Regions from separate parts of the Ensifer sp. GW823-FHT05D09 genome, predicted to be linked through region 2. Evidence: predicted binding sites of a transcription regulator. Region 2 holds the regulator's gene; each other region holds the start of a gene.
The links. The regulator LexA, encoded in region 2, represses DNA repair genes until DNA is damaged. The targets are predictions, from matches to a motif close to TGTTCNNNNTGTGTTCNG.
Positions count from the first base shown of each region.

Region 1 (3,079 bases), on a different contig from region 2:
AGGTCATCGGGGCTGCCGGCCCACCTCCCACTCCATGACGTCTTCAATCCAAGAACCTCCGTCCCCAGCGACATACGCAAGACCTGTTGCCGCTAGAGCAGCGAAAGCTGGACGCCGGTCCCAAGCGGCGGGACGAAGATGTCGTCGCGCAGCTGTCGGCGGTTGAGGTTGAGGCCGAGGCGTTTGGCCGCAAGTTCGAACCTTCGGCCAATCTGCCAGGCATAGGGCCCGGCCCCCTTCATGCGCTTGCCGAACTCGGCGTCGTAATCCTTGCCGCCGCGCATCGAGCGGATGAGCGACATCACATGCCGGTAGCGGTCTGGATAGTTGCGCAACAGCCAGTCGCGAAAGAGCGGGCTGACCTCAAGCGGCAGGCGCAACAGCACATAGGTCGCCTCCAGCGCACCTGCTGCCCGCGCAGCTTCCAGCACTCGCTCTATCTCGTGGTCGTTCAGGGCCGGGATGATCGGGGAGACCAGGACACCGGTCGGAATGCCGGCTTCAGTGAGCGAGCGTATCGCCTCAAGCCGCTTGGTCGGCGTCGAAGCGCGCGGCTCCATCGTGCGCGCCAGCTTCCGGTCGAGCGTCGTTACCGAAATACCGACCCGCGCCAGTCCCTTTTCAGCCATGGGGGCAAGCAGGTCGATGTCGCGCGTCACCATCGCCGACTTCGTCACGATCATGACAGGATGGTTGGCCGCCTGCAGCACTTCGAGGATCTGGCGCATGATCCGCCATTCCTTTTCGATTGGCTGATAGGGATCGGTATTGGTGCCGATCGCGATCGGCCGCACCTTGTAGTCCGAGCGGGCGAGTTCGCGTTCCAGCAGGCGCGGGGCGTCCGGCTTGGCGAAGAGCTTCGCCTCGAAATCAAGTCCGGCCGAAAGCCCCATAAAGGCGTGCGTCGGGCGGGCAAAACAATAGATGCATCCGTGCTCGCAGCCGCGATAGGGGTTGATCGAGCGGTCGAAAGAGATATCGGGAGAATCGTTGCGACTGATGACCGAACGCGGCTTTTCCACCTGCACTTCTGTCTTGAAGGGCGGCAGATCCTCCAGGCTCTCCCAGCCGTCGTCGAAAGCCTCGCGCGCCTGCTGTTCGAACCGGCCCGACATGTTCAGCCCGGCGCCTCGTCCGCGGCGACGATCAACCTCGATCCTGAGACCGGTTCCGCTCATCAAAGCTTCGGCAACCTCTGCCGTGTTGGCGGGTGCAAGCGCACCCTGCCTGATCTGAGACAGCTCGTTCATCGGAATCTCCGAGGGATCAGATGTTTGATCCCGTTTTGTTCTGATTATTTTCCTAACGCGAAAGCGGGAACAATTCAAGAACAAAAAATCACGCACCCTGAATTCGGAGCGAAAGCCATCGGGCGGAACGTGAGCAGGACGAGAGCGGTCATGCCATAGGGTTGTAGCATTTTACGCTGCAATGCGGTAGGAACAGCTATGCTGACGATCATCATGGAAACACGCGACAACGAGGCGGAACTGGCGCAGACGCTATCGGTGCTCGTGGCGGGTGCCGTGGAGGGCCTGGTCAGCGATGTCATCATCCTCGATTACGGCTCCAAGGATGGTTCGGTGCGTGTAGCCGATGCCGCTGGCTGCCGCTTCTGCGTCGATTGGGATCTGGGCGAAATCGTGCGTTCGGCACGTGGCGAATGGCTGATGCTGCTTGAGCCGGGCGCGCGGCCGATCGGGCGCTGGGTGGACGAACTCGTCGAATACGTGTCCCTGCACAAGGGACCGGCCCGTTTCTCGCCGTCCCGGATGCATCGCAAGCCGCTGCTGCATCGCCTGGCGCGGCGGGTGAAGCCGCTGGAGGCTGGTTTCCTCGTGCGCAAGGGCGACGCTCTCGCGGTCGCACGCGGGAAGATGCAGCTGAGCGAGATGGCGAACGTCCGCAGCGTTCGAAAGCTGGCAACCGAGTTGGTGCCGGCCTGGGTTGCCGTCGACAACAGGCAGGATGCCTGAAGCCTGTAGCGCTGAAGTTTGCGGCAACGACATTCGAAAGAACAACATCGTAAAGTCCGCCAAGCGGATCTGAAAGAGCGCGACGCGCTCCAGGGCATATTCGGCGCCAACAAAAAAGGTGCCAGTCCTGCGGACGGCACCTCCAAGCGGCTACCAAATATCCTTGCTAGCAAATTCGTATCCGAGCGACCGGGCGAGCCGCGCGTCGTATGTTTGATTTCCCCTAGCCGGGGGGACATCGGCGATGGGCTCGTCTTTGCTCCGTTCGAAGGATTTGCTCGGGTCTCATTGCGACCCTTCGAAGTGGGCTGACGGATGAAGCTTTAGCAGACCGGCAGGTGCTTGCCAGTTCCCCAGGGAACAGGCTTGGGGCACGGTGCGGCCAGGATCATCGATTGCCGCGCGTCTCGCGGAATCTTTCAAAGCATGCCAGCTGTCGATTACTTGGCCGCTCAGCCCCGTTTCAGATGCTCGTCGAGCCGCGGCATGATCTCGACGAAATTGCACGGCATGTGCCGATAGTCGAGCTGCTGCTTGAGAATGCCGTCCCACGCGTCCTTGCAGGCCCCTGGCGAACCCGGCAGGACGAAGATGAAGGTGGCGTTGGCGACGCCGCCGGTCGCGCGCGACTGGATCGTCGATGTGCCGATCTTCTCGTAGGAGATCCGGTGAAAGACTTCAGAGAAGCCATCCATCCGCTTCTCGAACAGCGGCTCGAGCGCCTCGGGCGTCACGTCGCGGCCGGTAAAGCCGGTTCCGCCTGTCGTGATCACCACGTCGATCGTGTCGTCAAGTGTCCAGGCTTCCACCTGGTCGCGGATCTTTTGGCGATCGTCAGGCACGATCGTGCGTGCTTCGAGACGATGACCGGCGTCGCGGACGCGCGCCTCAAGCGTATCGCCGGATTTATCGTCGGCCAGCGTGCGCGTGTCGGAGACTGTCAGAATGGCGATGCCGACGGGGACGAAGGGGCGATTGTCATTGATCCCGGCCATACTAATTCCCTCTGCCCACGGTTCTTGCGGCGAGAACGTACCATTCGGGGTGGGCGGCAGAAAGAGTGTGTGCAGCGTGCTGTGCGCTTTCGTCGCTATCGAACAAGC
Region 1 covers NZ_JBXAIA010000001.1:831,032-834,110, forward strand. Annotated here, with positions in the region: gene AC1Q80_RS04080 (PA0069 family radical SAM protein) at 93-1,250, opposite strand; gene AC1Q80_RS04085 (glycosyltransferase family protein) at 1,449-1,976, shown strand; gene moaB (molybdenum cofactor biosynthesis protein B) at 2,429-2,971, opposite strand; gene AC1Q80_RS04095 (4-(cytidine 5'-diphospho)-2-C-methyl-D-erythritol kinase) at 2,973-3,079, opposite strand, start outside.
Region 1: AC1Q80_RS04080 (PA0069 family radical SAM protein) is a predicted target of LexA. The motif match lies at 1,316-1,333, and genes of this name have one in related genera.

Region 2 (3,079 bases):
GCCGTGATTGGGCCCACGACAGCCTCTCAGGGGCGCGGCAAATAACAGAGTCGGTGTTATAATCACGCCAGCGGAGCATTGACTTCATTTCAGGCCATGGCGCCCGCCCGAACCAATGCACACCGAGCGCCGTCATTGACTTCCGGCCGTATCAATGCACGCTAGTCCGCCGGTCATTCGGCGCCCACATGGGCTCCCCGGCACGCCTTTCCAAGGAGACGAACATGGCAAAAGGTCAAGTGCGAAGCAACCGCGAGGTTAGAAAGCCCAAGAAGGACAAGACCGTCAAGGCCGCCGTTACGCCAGAAGGCTCCCAGGTGAAGCTTGCAGGCAGCAGCTTCTCTTTGGGCAAGAAAGACAAAAAGTAAGGCAGCCGCTCCAACCTCGAAAATCAAATACGCCTTTAGGTTTTATCAGTGGCCAGTCGGACCGGATGTGCACGTCTCCGCACATCAAGGGCGACTGGTCCCGCGACAAGAAACCAGCAATGATGCCGGCTCCGCAGCACACCCGACCGGCGCGTGAACCTTCCCGCAGACACAGGAAACACTGCCGGCGGCGCTTGCCAGTCGTCTCCCGTCGCGACCCCCAAGGCCGATCTGCCGCCAGCCATGCCGCTCGGGGCCGATGCCGGAGAAGCAACAAACGCCCCGAAACACTCGCTCTTCCAAACAATCTTCGTGTCTTCGCTGCCACAGCTTGAAGAGCGATCGTCGCCTTTCGCAAAGAACTGTTGAACACGGCATGGGTACGCGGCCTGCTTGCTGGACTCCGGAACGAAAGCACGGTTCACATCGTTAACCAATCTATCGGCACCACTTCTGACCTAGCGGACGTCCATCGTGCTTGCAGCCTTGCTTATCGCCTCGATTATCGCATCGCCCCACATCGCCCTTAGCGCGGCCACGGTCGACGACCTGCAAACGGACTTCGAATCGGCCATCCCCTGCCAGCAGATCGACGGTCGGAATGTCTGGAAAGGCTCGATCGCCTATTATATCCAGTCATTCGTCTACCAAGGCGACACGCCGGTGGCGACCGACGCGGCAGATGCCGTGCTGCCGGAGGACAACTCTGCCGAGACCGTGAAGGAGTTCGAGGACGCCTGTTCGGCAACGCAGCCGGCTTGAAACGCCCTCTCCTCGACATGCCCGCTGTCCCAACCGCTTATCTCGGCGCTACTTCCATTCTTTACCATCGCTCGTGGCACACCCTCGTGGTGGCAATCCTTTGCCAAAGGTGAACTTTAACCGGTCACAACCCCACTGGCGGACCGGCCCCGGCATCATCGCATTCAATGCGATGCCGACTTCATCGAACGGGCTCTGCCTGTTGTCGACATATTGATACCAGCGAAACCCGAGGACGGCGGTCGCTGCGATAACGATCGTCGACAGGATCCGAATCAGCGTTTTCATTGCATCCTCATTCGGTAAAAAGCGCGAGGCATGGCAGCTCCGCATGGCATACCCAGCATCGAGGCAGCGGATAGGCGCACGATTGATACAACATTCACGGAATTTTAGGCACTTGCGGAACACATATGGAACAGATAGTGTCTGTTCTTGATTTGTTTCACGCCTCTGGAGCGACTTGCCATGCTGACCCGCAAGCAACAGGAATTGCTTCTTTTCATCCACGAACGCATGAAGGAGTCCGGTGTTCCGCCGTCCTTCGACGAGATGAAGGATGCACTCGACCTGGCATCGAAGTCGGGCATTCACCGGCTGATTACGGCGCTCGAGGAACGCGGTTTCATTCGACGCCTTCCCAACCGCGCCCGGGCGCTTGAGGTCATCAAGCTGCCGGAAGCTTACGCGGGAAGCGCTCAGCCGCGTCGCGGGTTTTCACCAAGCGTCATCGAGGGAAGTCTCGGCAAACCTCCCGCCCCTGCCCCGGTTACCGCAAAAGCGCCGCCGGTGGCAGACAACAGCTCCGTCTCGGTTCCGGTCATGGGCCGCATTGCCGCCGGCGTACCGATCTCGGCAATACAGAACAACACGCACGATATTACCGTGCCGCTCGATATGATCGGCAGCGGCGAGCACTACGCCCTTGAAGTGAAGGGTGATTCGATGATCGAGGCCGGCATCTTCGACGGCGACACGGTGATCATCCGCAATGCCACGACGGCAAACCCCGGCGACATCATCGTCGCACTTGTCGATGACGAGGAAGCGACGTTGAAGCGCTTCCGGCGCAAAGGCGCATCGATTGCACTCGAGGCGGCCAATCCGGCCTACGAGACGCGCATCTTCGGCCCGGACCGCGTCAAGATACAGGGCAAGCTCGTTGGCTTGATCCGTCGCTATCACTAAGCCAGATGATGATGGCTGTCTTTCTGCTGGACAGGCCTTCTTGTGCTTGAACGTCTCGCCACCCAAGAGGTAGCGAGACGTAAGTGGTCAGGTTGAGCGTTTTACGCGCTCGATAATTTTCATTCGTGAATGGAGTACTCGCCCAACTCACAGAGGTCCTGCATGTCTTCGGTCGTGTCGAGACCGGAGCCTTCCTCGAATTCGAAGCGCATGTCGTATTTGCAGACATCGCGTCCGTCGGCGATGGTAATTTCCATGCTCTCGCCCGGATTAAGCACCTGCCGCCCGAAGACATCGTCTTCCCACTGATCGACGCCAACCGGCGAGGTATAGAAGTTCGTCAGAACGGCTTTCGTCTTGTTCTTCAGCTGAAAGACGAGATCCTCGGCGCTTGCGGTGGCCGTCGTTGCGGCAAATATGGCAAGAGCAGTCAGGGCGATCTTACATTTCATTTTATGTCATTTCCTCCATTGTCGGTTTTGTTTGACGCTACCTATACGGGTCGCATCGCTGGAATATTCATTCCTGATGTCGTCTAGAGACAATAATCTTTGCACTGACAATACGGGCAGAATCACCATTTCGGGGCAGGTCGCCGGCAAGCCAGATCCGCGCATGCCTATTCGCGGCGCAAACGCGTGAAGCGCACGCGCGCACGTCGGATCACCCATGAAGAATAACTGACATCGGCGGAGAATAAGGAACAGGCTGACATCGCCACTGCTGCGCCAGGTGTGCCCCGAATCTTGGCAGCCCGCGAA
Region 2 covers NZ_JBXAIA010000002.1:384,687-387,765, reverse strand. Annotated here, with positions in the region: gene AC1Q80_RS07670 (DUF4242 domain-containing protein) at 1-45, shown strand, start outside; gene AC1Q80_RS07665 (hypothetical protein) at 225-368, shown strand; gene AC1Q80_RS07660 (hypothetical protein) at 843-1,130, shown strand; gene AC1Q80_RS07655 (hypothetical protein) at 1,179-1,418, opposite strand; gene lexA (transcriptional repressor LexA) at 1,599-2,318, shown strand; gene AC1Q80_RS07645 (hypothetical protein) at 2,438-2,770, opposite strand.

Region 3 (3,079 bases), on a different contig from region 2:
GCAACGGGCGTTGCTTGTGGATTCGCGACTGCCGAGCGCGGCGAAGCGATCGAGCTGCAGCTCGCGGGCGCGGGCCACACGTCGCGCCACGACCGAACTCGCCTCTGCCGCCATCGGCCGGATCAGGTCGGCGGCACTGACGGCCGGCACGTCGATGCGAAGATCGATCCGGTCCATCAGCGGGCCGGAGATGCGCGCCTGGTAATCGCTCATGCAGCGCGGTCCGCGGGCGCAACTGCGGCCGGGTTCACCCGCCATGCCGCACCGGCATGGGTTCATCGCCGCCACCAGCTGGATTGCGGCGGGATAGCTGACCCGGTGGTTGGCACGGGCAATGATGCATTCGGCCGTTTCCAGCGGCTGGCGCAACGCGTCGAGAACCTGCGGCGTGAACTCCGGAAACTCGTCAAGAAACAGCACGCCGTTGTGGGCGAGCGACGCCTCGCCGGGTTTGGCGCGCAAGCCGCCACCGATCATGGCCGCCATGGTGGCGGAATGATGCGGGGTGCGGAACGGCCGCCGGTCGGATAGCTTGCCGCCCGGAAGTTGCCCGGCGATCGAGTGGATCATCGAGACTTCGAGCAGTTCGGCCGGGGTCAACGGCGGCAGGATCGACGGCAGGCGCGAAGCCAGCATCGATTTGCCCGAGCCCGGTGGGCCGATCATCAAGAGATTGTGGTTGCCGGCTGCCGCCACTTCGAGCGCGCGCTTGGCACTCTCCTGCCCCTTGATATCGGCAAGATCGGGCAGATCCGCGGCACCGGCGCGGATGGCCGGCTCGGGCCGGGAAAGCACCTGCGTTCCCCGGAAATGATTGGCGACGGCGATCAGGCTGCGGGGTGCCAGAATATCGATGTCGGCGCCGGCCCAGGCCGCCTCCGGTCCGCTTTCGGCCGGGCAGATCAATCCCTTGCCGAGCGCATTGGCGCCGATTGCCGCTGGCAGCGCGCCGGCGACAGCGGCGACCGTGCCGTCGAGATTAAGCTCGCCGATCACCACATAGCCGGCAAGCGCATCGCCGGGGATGGCGCCGAGTGCCGCCATCAGGCCAAGCGCGATCGCCAGATCGAAGTGGCTGCCTTCCTTCGGCAAGTCCGCGGGCGCGAGATTGACGGTGACTTTCTTTGCCGGCAGCGCCAGACCAGATGCATGAAGGGCTGCCTGCACCCGCTCGCGGCTTTCGGCGATAGCCTTGTCTGGCAGACCGACGATCTGCATGCCGACCCGTCCGGGCGCGACCATCACCTGAACGTCGACCGGCACGCCTTCTATTCCCTGGAATGCAATCGTACTGACACGCGCAACCATCACCGCCTCTTTCAACGGGGCGGCCCGCCGTGCCGCCGCAACCCTTTTGGTTGCAGCGGAAAATCTTGCACGGAACACGTACAAAAACAAGAACAATAATAGAACATTGCATTCACCGAACGTCACCCGCTTCGGGTGGCGGGGTACGACCGGAAGGCCGAATGAACGGTCGAGGCACCGCCCTTGCTGTGCGATCCCTCAGGTCCGCTTAGAGCACGGTGCTGTTTCGTCCATGTCGCTATCGCAAACCGCGCTGTTGCGCGCCAAGCGTCAGGCGCGCTTGCGCTCGATCGCATCCCAAAGCAGGCTGGAAACATCGGCGCCGCCGAACTTCTTGACTTCGCGGATGCCGGTCGGCGACGTCACGTTGATCTCGGTCATGTAGTCGCCGATGACGTCGATACCGACGAAGAGGAAGCCGCGCTCCTTCAGCGCCGGGGCGATGCGGGCGCAGATTTCTTTTTCGCGCGCCGTCAGTTCGGTCGGCTCGGGCCGGCCACCGGCGTGCATGTTGGAGCGGGCGTCGTGTTCCGCCGGCACGCGGTTGATCGCTCCCACCGGCTCGCCGTCGACGAGCAGGATGCGCTTGTCGCCCTTGCGCACCGCCGGCAGATACTCCTGCGCGATGAAGGGTTCGCGGAACATCTGGCCGAACATTTCGAGCAGCGACGACATGTTGCGATCGTCACGCGCCGAGTGGAACACGCCGGCGCCGCCATTGCCGTAGAGCGGTTTCAGGATGATGTCGCCCATCTCCTCGCGGAAACGCGCGATCTCGGCCGCGTCGCGGGTGATCAACGTCTTCGGCATCAGGTCGGCGAATTCGGTGACGAAGATCTTTTCCGGCGAATTGCGCACCCAGGCCGGGTCGTTGACGACAAGCGTCTTCGGATGCAGGCGCTCGAGCAGGTGGGTCGAGGTGATGTAGGCCATGTCGAAGGGCGGATCCTGCCGCAGCATGATCACGTCCATTGTCGAAAGGTCGAGCCGCTCGGGCTCGCCGAGCGTGAAGTGGTCGCCTTTGACGTCGCGAAGCGTCATCTGCTGCGTCGTCGCGAAAACCTTGCCGTCGCGCAGCGACAGCTTCTCGGGGGTATAGTGGAAGAGCCGGTAGCCGCGGGCCTGTGCCTCGAGGCTCATCGCGAAGGTGGAATCGCCCGCGATATTGATGCCCGAAACATGGTCCATCTGGACCCCGACATTGACGATTTTCGCCATCTTCCCGTCCCCGTTGGATCACGATGACATTGGATCAGTTCGTCCAAGATCGCGATCGAATCTAATACGTTAGAGCGGGGTCGTGCAGAAGGTCGCACACCCTTTTCATCGCCCCGCTCCAAAAGAGCCCGCAACATGTAGAATGCGGACCCGCCTTAGGCAAGGCTACTCGAAGCCCTCGACGACGCAGGTGATGAGATCATGATCAGACAGCGGGCGGCCGTTTGCGTCGAGCGAGGAAATGATCCGGCTTTCGCCGATCTTCAGGCCCCGTGACAGAAACCAGTCGAGCTTCATCGCCCGCTCCGGCCAGCGTGTGATCAGGCTGGGGCGGGTGGTCATCTGATCGATCGGTCCGCCATGGCGGGTGAAGCCGCGCGCCGCACTCATGGCAAACAGCCCTTCGGCCTCGAAATCGCCGCCGGCATGGTTGCCAGTGTTGAGATCGCCGCCGATCAGGACCGGCATGTCGGGGAAGGCTTCATCGAGCGCATCGATGAGTTCATTGACCTGCCGCTCGCGGTAGGGCGCCGTTGTGGCGCTTTCGAGATGG
Region 3 covers NZ_JBXAIA010000001.1:270,024-273,102, reverse strand. Annotated here, with positions in the region: gene AC1Q80_RS01385 (YifB family Mg chelatase-like AAA ATPase) at 1-1,308, opposite strand, end outside; gene gshB (glutathione synthase) at 1,579-2,526, opposite strand; gene AC1Q80_RS01375 (endonuclease/exonuclease/phosphatase family protein) at 2,692-3,079, opposite strand, start outside.
Region 3: AC1Q80_RS01385 (YifB family Mg chelatase-like AAA ATPase) is a predicted target of LexA. The motif match lies at 1,397-1,414, and genes of this name have one in related genera.

Region 4 (3,079 bases), on a different contig from region 2:
GAATGCGCGCAGTCATATCAATTTTCCCGCCGTTCAGGCATCGCCAAGGTAGGTCTTGATCGTCTCAATGAACTTTGGCACAGAAATCGGTTTTGAAACATAGGCTTCGCAGCCGCCCTGGCGGATACGCTCCTCGTCGCCCTTCATGGCGAAGGCGGTCACCGCGATGACCGGGATGACGTGCAGCTCGTCGTCTTCCTTCAGCCATTTCGTGACTTCGAGCCCGGAGACCTCCGGCAACTGGATGTCCATCAGAATCAGATCGGGACGGTACTTTCTCGCCAGCTCGAGCGCCTCCATCCCGTTGCGCGTCTGGATCGTCGCGTAGCCGGAAGCCTCAATCAGGTCTCGGAAGAGCTTCATGTTCAGCTCGTTATCCTCAACAATCATTACCTGTTTGGGCATGTCGATCCCTTGCTGCCAGTCGTCTTCTTGCAAGTCTTATCAAGACATCTAAGTTGCAGAGCCAACGACTCGACCCATTTCCTCGAGTTCAACGATAAACCTATTTGGTTGAAAAATAGGTAATTCCGGGCGTAAAAACAGTAGGAGGCCAAGACATTGAAGAGCGCCGACGAAATCGCCATCGACATTCTTTCCTGGCTTGCCGGCGAGCCGGACCTCTTGTCCCGTTTTCTGGCGCTGACGGGATCGGATCCGTCCTCCCTGCGCAACGCAATCGGCGAGCCGGGCTTCATGGGCGGGCTCGTCGCCTTTCTCATGGACCATGAGCCGACACTGATCGCGTTCTGCGAGGCAACGGGCACAGAACCCCAGGATGTCGTGCGTGCACATGAGAAGCTCTCCGGCGCCGCCGACCTGCAGGACAGCTGACCGTGAGCAACACCGCCTTCGACGATGAAATCCGCCTCACTGACCGCCCGCTCGTCGTCAGCGACATCGACGAGGTGGTGCTCGAATTCCTGAGCCCCTTTCGGGCTTTCCTCGAAAGCCGCGACCATATCCTCGTGCCGCGCTCTTTCCGGCTGACCGGCAACGTCGTCCATCGCACAACGGAGCAGGCAGCGAGTGCGGACGACGTCAAAGACATGCTCGACACCTTCTACGCCACGCAGGATCGCTGGCAGACACCGGCTACCGGCGCTGTCGAAACCCTTCGCGACCTGTCGACTGAGGCGGACATAGTGTTTCTGACGGCAATGCCGCCACGTTATGCGGCCGCGCGCCGTGCCCTGCTCGATCGCCTTGAACTGCCTTACCCTCTGCTCGCCTCCGAGGACCCAAAGGGGCCGATCGTCGAGCGTCTGCATGCCGGACGGGCACTTCCCATTGTTTTCATCGACGACATCGCCCGCAACCTGCAATCGGTGCAGGAGCACGCGCCGTCGTGCCTGCTGATCAATCTGATGGCGAATGCCGAGTTTCGCGCGCTCGCGCCGACGCCAGATACGTGCGTTCATATTGCTGCCGATTGGGCTGATGCTGCCAGTGCAATTCGCGCGCATTTCCAAAGGTAGCGAGAGCCGGCCCGACAACAAGGCACCCGCACGAAGGCACTCGAAACCCGACCCGCGGCTTGGCGTCGGCAACCTGACATGCAAGGCAATTTCCAACGCGGCCTCCCTTGAGACTCGCTAGCCTAGAGCGTAAAGTCGCAATGTTCAACATTTGTTCCAGATATGCTCGACAGTGGTTCTCAAACTCCAGGCTTCTGCCGTGACTGCCTTCGGGAACAGAGCGCAACGGCGCGACGCTGCCTTGCCTGCGGCAGTCCCCGCATCCTGCGTCATGCCGAGCTTTACGACCTGACACTCGCTCATATCGATTGCGATGCGTTTTATGCCTCCGTCGAGAAGCGGGACAATCCGGAGCTTGCCGACAAGCCGGTGATTATCGGCGGTGGCAAACGTGGCGTCGTCTCGACCGCCTGCTACATCGCCCGCATCCATGGCGTGCGCTCGGCCATGCCGATGTTCAAGGCGCTCGAGGCCTGTCCGCAGGCGGTGGTCATCAAGCCCGACATGGAAAAATACGTTCGCGTCGGCCGCGAGGTCCGCATGCTGATGCAGGAACTGACACCGCTGGTGCAGCCCCTCTCCATCGACGAGGCCTTTCTGGAGCTGAGCGGCACCCAAAGGCTGCACCACGACCCCCCGGCCCGAACGCTCGCGCGCTTCGCCCGCCGCATCGAACAGGAGATCGGCATTACTGTCTCTGTCGGGCTCTCCTACTGCAAGTTCCTCGCCAAGGTTGCATCCGATCTGCAGAAGCCTCGCGGCTTCTCCGTGATCGGCCAGGCCGAAGCGCTCGAATTCCTGAGAGAACGGCCCGTGACCTTGATCTGGGGCGTCGGCAAGGCGTTTGCGACCACACTGGAACGCGACGGTATCCGAACGATCGGCCAGCTCCAGGCCATGGAGGAAGCCGACCTCATGCGCCGCTACGGCACCATGGGCCAGAGGCTTTACCGCCTGTCGCGCGGCCTCGACGAGAGAACCGTTGAGATCGATGGCGAGGCGAAAAGCGTGTCGTCCGAAACGACCTTCAACGACGATCTCGCCCGTCAGGATGATCTCGTCACGCATCTGCGCCGGTTGAGTGAGCAGGTCGCGCATCGGTTGCGCAAATCCGAACTGGCCGGCCAGACGGTCGTGTTGAAACTGAAGACCGCGGACTTCAAGACCAGGACCCGCAACCGCCGTCTCGACAGCCCGACCCGGCTTGCAGACCGCATCTTCCGCACGGGGCTGCAACTGCTGGAGAAGGAGATCGACGGCACGAAGTACCGGCTGATCGGCATTGGCGTCAGCGATCTGTCGAGCCCCGATCTCGCCGATCCGCCCGATCTGGTCGATCCCGCAGCGACCCGCCGCGCTGCCGCCGAAGATGCCATCAACAGGCTACGCGACAAGTTCGGCAAGGCAAGCGTCGAAACCGGCTACACGTTCGGCAGCCGCAAGCGCGATCACTAGTGCGTCATCGGCGGTGGCTTGCCGTTTCCTTGGCCCGATCCGGACGAATTCTTTAAAGATTGCAGTCTAAGCTCGTCGGCCAGTTTACGTGTTGGGATGAGTGTATGGTATCGCGTTTCGCTCTCACGGCCAGCGTCGTCGTCGTC
Region 4 covers NZ_JBXAIA010000009.1:258,373-261,451, reverse strand. Annotated here, with positions in the region: gene AC1Q80_RS23965 (PleD family two-component system response regulator) at 1-16, opposite strand, end outside; gene AC1Q80_RS23960 (response regulator) at 34-405, opposite strand; gene AC1Q80_RS23955 (DUF3572 domain-containing protein) at 562-834, shown strand; gene AC1Q80_RS23950 (hypothetical protein) at 837-1,478, shown strand; gene AC1Q80_RS23945 (DNA polymerase IV) at 1,641-2,933, shown strand; gene AC1Q80_RS23940 (L,D-transpeptidase family protein) at 3,038-3,079, shown strand, end outside.
Region 4: AC1Q80_RS23945 (DNA polymerase IV) is a predicted target of LexA. The motif match lies at 1,620-1,637, and genes of this name have one in related genera.